Regions from separate parts of the Aneurinibacillus uraniidurans genome, predicted to be linked through region 4. Evidence: riboswitches for the same ligand, from Rfam matches in the RefSeq annotation. Region 4 holds a riboswitch; each other region holds the start of a gene.
What was found. A riboswitch is a leader RNA that binds a small molecule or an ion and turns the genes downstream of it on or off. The one in region 4 is predicted to bind S-adenosylmethionine.

Region 1: another riboswitch for S-adenosylmethionine. It lies ahead of PO771_RS17925 (trans-sulfuration enzyme family protein); the one in region 4 lies ahead of PO771_RS15425 (YezD family protein).
Region 2: another riboswitch for S-adenosylmethionine. It lies ahead of PO771_RS03130 (sugar ABC transporter substrate-binding protein); the one in region 4 lies ahead of PO771_RS15425 (YezD family protein).
Region 3: another riboswitch for S-adenosylmethionine. It lies ahead of PO771_RS16005 (MetQ/NlpA family ABC transporter substrate-binding protein); the one in region 4 lies ahead of PO771_RS15425 (YezD family protein).

Annotation. Positions count from the first base shown of each region.
Region 1 is NZ_CP116902.1:3,582,125-3,584,326, forward strand. Features, by position in the region: gene PO771_RS17925 (trans-sulfuration enzyme family protein) at 1-736, opposite strand, end outside; SAM riboswitch class I at 826-952, opposite strand; gene PO771_RS17930 (hypothetical protein) at 1,103-1,294, shown strand; gene PO771_RS17935 (class F sortase) at 1,360-1,881, shown strand; gene PO771_RS17940 (amino acid permease) at 2,141-2,202, shown strand, end outside.
Region 2 is NZ_CP116902.1:606,377-608,578, forward strand. Features, by position in the region: gene mtnK (S-methyl-5-thioribose kinase) at 1-266, opposite strand, end outside; SAM riboswitch class I at 338-444, opposite strand; SAM riboswitch class I at 952-1,060, shown strand; gene PO771_RS03130 (sugar ABC transporter substrate-binding protein) at 1,150-2,202, shown strand, end outside.
Region 3 is NZ_CP116902.1:3,211,647-3,213,848, reverse strand. Features, by position in the region: gene PO771_RS16010 (HAD family hydrolase) at 1-686, shown strand, start outside; SAM riboswitch class I at 759-872, shown strand; gene PO771_RS16005 (MetQ/NlpA family ABC transporter substrate-binding protein) at 964-1,782, shown strand; gene PO771_RS16000 (DUF3967 domain-containing protein) at 1,848-2,021, opposite strand; gene PO771_RS15995 (antibiotic biosynthesis monooxygenase family protein) at 2,155-2,202, shown strand, end outside.
Region 4 is NZ_CP116902.1:3,080,957-3,083,158, forward strand. Features, by position in the region: gene PO771_RS15420 (sulfate ABC transporter substrate-binding protein) at 1-981, opposite strand, end outside; gene PO771_RS15425 (YezD family protein) at 1,094-1,339, opposite strand; SAM riboswitch class I at 1,420-1,523, opposite strand; gene PO771_RS15430 (flagellar brake protein) at 1,606-2,202, opposite strand, start outside.

The sequences.
Region 1 (2,202 bases), 500 kb from region 4:
CCAGCGTTTTCAATCCGCGCAGCAACAGCCATGAATCCTGCGGACCAAGAATGGCTCCTATCGCATTCTGAATGAATCTAATTCGCTCACCTAACTTCTCATCCTTCGTCACGACCAGACCAGCAATCACATCATTATGTCCACCAAGATATTTAGAAGCGCTGTGAATGACAATGTCTGCACCAAGCTCAAGCGGTTTCTGTAAATACGGCGTCATAAATGTATTGTCTACAATCGTTAACAACCCGTGTGCCTTCGCCAGCGCGACTACACAGGGAATATCACTTATTTTCATCAATGGATTGGTTGGGGTTTCAATAAAAATCCCTTTTGTGTCTGACTGAATAGCTGCCTCAACCTCTTTCAGGTTACTCGTATCAACAAAGCTCGCCTGCACCCCATACACATTCAGCACTTCTCGAAGCACACGATACGTACCCCCGTACAAATCTTCCGTTACGATCAAATGATCACCCGGCGCAAACAGATGTAGCACAGCCGTTACCGCTGCCATACCGGAAGCAAACGCCGAAGCAACTGCCCCCTTCTCCAATCTGGCCGCTGCATCCTCCAGAACAGTTCGGGTCGGATTGGCCGTTCGGGAATAATCATATCCTGTGCTCTCCCCAAGCTTTGGATGAGCAAATGTCGCCACCTGATAAATCGGTGGGCTAACCGCCCCTGTCTGCGGATCTCTTCCGATACCTGCTCGCACTAACTCTGTTTCAATATGCATGTTCCTGCTCCCCTCTATAATAAAGTCCACAAAAAAACACCCTTCACAGATGGAAGGGTGTTGGATGCAGCGGTCCGCTCGTCTGCTACCTCTCATCTGTTAGAACACGTATGTTCTACAGGAATTAGCACCGTTCACACAATTGTCTATACAGACCATTCATGTGATGGTTGCCGGGCATCATCGGGCCAGTCCCTCCGCCTCTCTGGATAAGAGAATTCAATTTTTTCAATTATCAGCAATCATAAATCAAAAATGTTCATTTGTAAACCGCATTTTCATGGGTAACATTAACAAAATAGATTTTCACCATCAGGGAAGCTTAATAGGTGTAACGCACATTACAAATTTATTGAGGTGACATTCATGAAAAAGGTAATCGCATTTACATTAGCAGCATGTGTTGCCGGTTTTACGCTCCCAGCCTTCGCCGCTACTCCTGATACAACGCACAAAGCAAAACATCACCATCACCATAAAAAGGTGCATGCTAAGCATCATGGAAAAATGCATATTAAGGGACTGCCTAAGACAGGCTATGGCGGCGCAAGCGAATAAACAAAAAAAAGGGGGGCTTCCCCCTTTTTTGTACTGTGCACTATTAATTCAGAGGGGAAAATAACATGAGAATCCTAACCTGTCTTCTCTTGATCGCTATTTTTTTCTTTCCTTGCTCAACGATTGACGCCCATACTTCAAAAGCATTTGTACCCGTTCGTATCGAAATACCTCAGATTAAACTTAAAGCTGCTGTAGAACCTGTCTCCGTACTGGCAAATGGACAAATGGGGGTCCCACCTTCCTTTGAAAAAGTAGGCATTCTCACGCCTTGGACAAAGCCAGGTGAACCAGGCAATGCTGTGATTGCGGGACACTTCGACCACTATACAGGACCGGCTATATTTTATCGCCTAAGGGAATTAAAACGTGGTGATAAAATTTTTTTATACAACAGGAAAAATGACAAGCTTGTTTTTACTGTTAAAAATGTAGAATCATTTATGACCAAAAAAGCACCTTTAGAAAGAATATTCGGGCCCTCATCCAACGCTCAATTAAATTTAATTACTTGTAGTGGTAAATTTAATAAAAAAACACGTGAACATACCCAACGTCTTGTTGTGTTTGCTGAAATTTCCCCGTAACTTCTCCACTCCTTTTGTAACCAATATAAATAATCATCCGAACCTGGCCCTGAGCCGGGATTTTTTTATGGGATATTTTCACACAAAATCAGCATTGATTCATTTTTGCATTAAAATTTATGCACAAATGAATTGTATTTTCGACAAAAGTCCCTATTTTTCTATTATTTTTAACATTTATTTATTGGCATGACCCTTGCATATTACACATAATACAGACACAGTTTTGTAAAAAGTATAAACAAATAGGAGGATGGATATGGAGAAAACACAACAAGCTCAACTTCAAAAGCAGCTTAAGACAAGACATATTACGATGAT
Region 2 (2,202 bases), 1.4 Mb from region 4:
TCATCTTGGAGAATTAATGCTTCGCTTTCGATACGGGCACGGTCAAGTGTGAGCGGCCACGATTCTCCGACGACACGTGCATACGGAAGAGCCTGCTTGAAAATAATGCTTTTGTTTGAAACCTCATCCTGGATATGGAATACGAAGTTTAGGTTTCCATCCCCAATTTCACGGCTTGTAAGCTTTGCATCGGCTGGGAACAAGCCGGGGATGTTGCGCGCGTATTCTACTGCTTCTTGTTCAGTAAGCATACGGTATGTGGACATAAGTTCAATCTCCTCTCTAAACAAAAAACGCCCCTCTTGGTTAGAAAGAGGGACGTGTACATGTGTGTGCATCCTTATCTTTCAGAACCGTTGTTCTGCGGGAGTTGGCACCTTACTGTTCATGCAGCAGGTTGCCGGGTGTCATCGGGCCCGTCCCTCGACCATCTCGTGATAAGTCAATCCAAATGTAACAGTCGTACGAATTATTTGTCAAGAGTGAAAATACGCGAGAGTGAAAAAAGTGAGAGTAAAAAAGCTTGGTGGTGGCGGAGGGGATGGTAAAAACTCAGAGGGGATAAACGCTGGGGTTGCCATCCTGATTCGCTCTACTGGAGAAAAAGCTGGGTAGGGAAAACAAAAGGACGGGTTCGTTCTCTTTTGCCATCCCCTCTACCAACGAAACTTTTTCTCTCTGCGTTTTACTTTGTGAAAGAATAAAAAGCTAGAAGATCAAGAGATGTGCTTGGTTTTGAGTTATATAAAGCTATGCCGGTATGGGAGAAGGAATGAGCAATGAACGCTTTTACGCGTTGCTCATTCCTTCTCCCATACCCGCCGCCACACTTTATACAGGCTCAAGAATTCCAAGCACTGCTTTAAAAGTTTGTGAAAAAACTTGTTGACAGAATAATTTGGTAGGCGCTATGATTAGTTCCAACAAATCACATACGCAATTCGATTTTGACTCTCATCGAGAGAAGGCGGAGGGACTGGCCCGATGATGCCCGGCAACCTGCCTGTGTTCGCACAGGCAAGGTGCTAATTCCTGCAGGAGTAATCCTGGGAGATGAGAGGCTACCGATGCTTTATAAGTGGGGGCCTCTCTTTGTGTACCAAAGAGAGGCCTTTTATATTTATCACAAGTAAAAAGGGGAGTATGAGCATGGTAACAAAGACAAAACAACTCATTGCCGTTCTGCTGATTACGCTACTGGCAGCGTTCGCAGCAGGATGCGGCCAACAACCGGCTGGCGGAACAGGTGAAAAGAAAGAAGCCGCAACAGGGCCACTTGCAGGAAAGCGGATCGCGCTTGTTATGCAGCAAAATCTCGGTACCTTTTCTTCTCAGTACATTAGTGGGGTCAAAACAGAAGCTGAAAAATTCGGCGGACAGGTAACGGTGTTTGCAGCGGATAACGATCTTGGACGTATGTCTTCTAATCTGGATGCAGCCATTAACCAGAAGTTTGATGCGATTTTGATTGACCACGGTACACCTGCCGCTCTGCTAAATGGGGTACAAAATGCTGTTGCCAAACACATTCCGGTTGTCGTATTCGATGCCGACGTTAAAGCTCCGGGCGTAACGGTTCTGCAGCAAGACGATAAGCAACTGACAAAATTAACGCTGGATAAACTCGCAAAAGATGCAGGTGGCAAAGCTAACATCGTAAAAATCTGGGTAGCGGGCTACGCACCGATGGAACGTCGTCAGGCTGCTTACAAAGAATTTATGGCTAGCAACCCTGGTATCAAAGAAGTAGCCACATTCGGTGCGGCAACACAAAACACAGCACTGGATACACAGGCACAGATGGAAGCGATTCTGAAAAAATACCCGAACAAAGGTGAGATCACCGCAGTATGGGCAGCGTGGGATGAATTCGCAAAAGGTGCAACTCGTGCGATCGAGCAAGCTGGACGTACGGACATTAAAGTATACGGCATCGACATGAGCGACGAAGATCTACAGATGATCCAAAATCCGAATGGTCCATGGGTAACATCAGCAGCGGTAGACCCGAAAGACATCGGACGTGTACAAGTGCGATATGCGGCACAAAAAATTCATGGCGATAAAACACCGGATAATGTGGTGCTAAACCCGGTAGTAGTTAATCGTGAAGAACTTCCGAAAGAAAAAGTAACAACCGATCAACTGAGTCAGCATATCAAAGCGTGGGGCAACAGCACGCAAGGCATAGCAGACTGGATG
Region 3 (2,202 bases), 130 kb from region 4:
TGGATACGGAAGCGTTCGTAAAGCGATACATAGAACGTCTCGGAGCCTATACGGCGCATATTATCGAGCCGCAAAAGCTTGGCGCATCACTTTGGGAAGCGACAAAGCATGTCATGCAAGACGATGATGGCACGAAAACGAATGCTGAAGTATTCCAACAGAAGTTTCTTGATCTGACTGGATTGGCGTATGATACGGTGTGGCCAGTATTCGATCAGTTTTATGCGGATGAGTTTCCGGTATTGCAGGAAGACTGCGGCCCGCATCCATATGCCGCAAAAGTGGTGGAAGAAGCGAAGCGGCAGGGGTATCATGTTGTTGTCGCTACGAATCCGGTATTTCCAGGTGTTTCAATTATTGAACGCCTGCGCTGGGCAGGATTTGCTGCGGAAGATTTCGTGCATGTGACGGTATTTGAAGAGGCTCATTACTGCAAGCCAAATCCGAATTACTTCCGGGAGATCAGTGAATCTATCGGCATTCCACCTGAACGCTGTATTATGATCGGGAATGATATGCAGCAGGATATGGTCGCAGAAGAAGTTGGAATGCAAACTTTTTTGGTGGAAGATTATAAAATCGATCGTGGTGTACCACAGCACCGCGTTACAGCGTCAGGAATGATGAAACAGCTGTATGATATGCTTGTAAGCCAGCAGGGACCTTTCATAAAAAAGTCTGAATAATATTTTATTGAAAAAATATTTGACAAACGTTTTAAAGGGAAGTAATATAATTTTCAGTAATTAAATAAAACTCGCTTATCGAGAGCGGCGGAGGGACTGGCCCAATGAAGCCCGGCAGCGGATTTTCTTGCTTATAAGAAAATTTTGTGCCAAATCCAGCAGGATGAAATTCCTGGCAGATAAGAGATGATGAGGTTGCTAGTACCAACTCCCTCTCGGTTTTCTGCCGGCGAGGGAGTTTTTTGTACGATCAAAAAAAGAAAAGGGGTTTTTGCACATGAAGAAGTGGATTGTAATGGCAATTCTTGCGCTGGTTGTAGGCCTGCTCGCAGCATGCGGCGGTGGAGGTAACCAGCAAAAAGCAGAAACAAAGAAGATTATTGTAGGGGCAAGTGCAGTTCCGCATGCCGAGATTTTGAAAAGCGTGCAGGACAAGCTGAAAGCACAAGGCGTGGATATGGAAATCCGCGTATTTAACGACTATGTACTTCCGAATAAAGCGCTTGAAGACAAGCAAATTGATGCAAACTATTTCCAGACAACACCTTACCTCGATGATTTTAACAAAAAGCATGGTACACACATTAAAGCGTTAGACGGTATTCACCTTGAGCCGATGGGCTTATACCCTGGTAAAGAAACAGCGAAGCAACCGAAAAAAGGCGCTGTGATCGCAATTCCGAATGATGTATCCAACGGTGCACGCGCATTAAAACTGATTGAAGCACAAGGTTGGTTTAAGCTGAAAGCTGGCAAGCCACTCAACGAGCTGACACAAAAGGATATTGTAGAAAATCCGAACAACATTCAGATTAAAGAAATGGAAGCTTCTATGCTGCCGCGTGCGGTTGGTGAAGTTGATTACGCTGTAATTAATGGTAACTATGCAATGGAAGGCGGCCTAACGCCAGACAAAGCGATCGCAATGGAGAAGAAAGATTCTGAAGCAGCGAAAACATTCGCAAACATCATCGCAGTTAAAGAAGGCGATGAGAACCGTGACGAGATCAAAAAGCTGATCGCAGTGCTGAAATCCGAGGATACGAAGAAATTCATCCAAGAGAAATACAAAGGCTCCGTTATCCCGGTATTTTAATACCACACAAAAAAACGCACAGAGCATACCGTTCCATACCGGAACACCTGCTCTTGTGCGTTTTTTTATACTCGACGAAAAAGGCGGCGCCAGAAGGACGGCTGCTCTGCGGAGGCAAGAAGCATACGGGTTTCCTGTTTTTCACGCATCATTTGTGTAATGCGTTCATCACGCTCCCGAATGGTTCGTTCCAGATGGTCTTGCTCCTGTTTGCTGGATTCAGACGATTCAGCGTTCATACATACGCCTCCTTATTAAAAATAATTATCTTTATTTTACCAACTTATAAAGTGGTTTTGCACCCCTGAATTGGAATCTGTCTTCCTGATTTGGTATAGTGAAGGCGAAGTCATTTTACAGGAGGTGCTTTCTATGTATGTAGTAATGAATGTCCTGCAAGTCCCCAAAGCAATGCAAGGT
Region 4 (2,202 bases):
AGCAATCTCATCAATCGTAAACATCTTAATAGCCGGGAACTGCTGACGATATTTCTCAGCTACTGTTTTATCCTGCGGACGGTAGTAGTTTCGTGCTTCGATTTCCTGACCTTTTGGTGAATACAAATATTCCAAATATGCTTTTGAAATTTCCTGTGTGCCATGCTTATCAGCTACTTTGTCTACAATCGCTACTGGTGGCTCTGCGAGAATACTAACGGACGGATATACAATCTCAAAGTTTCCTTTGCCGAGTTTGTTAACAGCAAGCAGAGCATCATTCTCCCATGTAAGCAGTACATCCCCGATTCCCCGCTCGACAAACGTTGTCGTCGCACCACGTGCACCGGAATCAAGCACCGGAACGTTCTTGAATAATTGCGCCAAAAATTCTTTCGCTTTTGCCTCATCGTTATTATTTTTCTTGAGCGCATAGCCCCAGGCCGCCAGGTAGTTCCAGCGTGCACCCCCTGATGTTTTTGGGTTTGGTGTAATAACGCTAATGCCCGGTTTCACCACATCGTTCCAGTCCTTAATCTGCTTCGGATTTCCTTTGCGGACGAGAAAGACGATCGTCGATGTACTTGGTGCACTGTTATGGGCGAATTCTTTCTGCCAGCCCGGCTTGATCAGTCCTTTTGCCTCCAGCGCATCAATATCATAGCCAAGCGCAAGTGTCACAACATCAGCTTCCAGCCCGTCTATTACGGAACGTGCCTGTTTACCTGAGCCACCGTGTGATTGTTTAATGGTCACATCCTGCCCCGTTTTCTGCTTCCAGTAAGCTGCAAATTCTTTGTTATAATCCTGATACAGCTCACGTGTCGGATCATATGAAACATTCAGCAACTGTACCGCCTTTGGCTGAACCGTCTTCGTTTGCGCCGTTTCTTTTGATTCACCGGCTGACGAGCATCCTGCCACGCCTAATGCGAGACTGCTCGCCAGTAGAACATGTACCCATTTGTGTGATTTTTTCATTGTGTTATCCCCCTTGTATTTTTCTAAAAAAAGAGGCCCCTAAAAAACCGACAGTTCATAACAAACTGCGGAATTTTAAGGGCCTCCGGTGATCCGGTCAGCACCTGACACGTTATCGAGCTTTCTTTTCTGTCGCAAATCTTTTTTTCTCTGTGCGGTCAATCTGTACAACCTGGCCATCGTGAACGATAATCTCCAGCGAACCGTATTCCAGATCTTTCAACGCATCCAGAATTTTTTCCACCTTGCAGGCAGGCTTCTGCCGCTCCTTCTCTCCCACTCTTCCTTCCCCCTTTTTTCGAATTTCCAAGTTATGAATGCTTCTGGTGTACACATCCGCCTGCTGCAAATACTTCATAAGCACACCCCCTGATAAGATAAAAAGCGACCCCTTATCGAAATAAGAGGTCGCCCGCAATAAACAAATATCGGTTCTCCCTCTTATCTATCGGATTGTGCATCCGCTGGAATTAGCACCTTTTGAATCATCAATGGTTGCCGAGGCTTCATCGGGCCAGTCCCTCCGCCTCTCTGGATAAGAGTCTTACTAGATATACAATTTTTTATTAGTCTTATCATAATACCTATTAATCAAAGTAGTCAACTGTGTTTTCTGAATTTTTTCTACATGGTCGATCGTTTACGGTTTTCTAGCTGTTTAGCAAAACAGAATCGCACAATTTTATCTCTATGTCCTTCAGCAATTTGTGTGAAGCGCAGCGGGACTTTCAGTAGACCGTTATCTTGCGGTATCGGTTGGCGTACAAGTTCGACTTTAGCTGCAATATCTTGATCCGGGAGATGAATAGTAACCGAAAATGCCTCTTCTGGAAATGTAATCTCAGGCTTGCATAACAGCAAAAGTCCACCTCCACTAATGTCAACCGACCTAGCAGAGTGCTTCGTATTTTCAATCATAAAATCTACGTTTAGCATGACAGGTACACGCAAATAGTTTCGACGTTGGATTTTACGAATATCTTTCAATTCAGGCTTTCGAAGCAATAGTAGTGGAATGTTATCTTTTGTACGGCGTACAACTTCAGACGAAAACTCATACTGATTCCCATCCTGATTCATGTAGCTTACGTACACAGCCTGCCTGTCTAACAGTATAGCCGTGCGTCCGGTCTGCTCATCAATCGGATACGTAATCATAATCATGTCATTCGACAAATCTGCTACCGTTGTTTTGTACTGTTTGGCTTCTTCCTTCTCCTC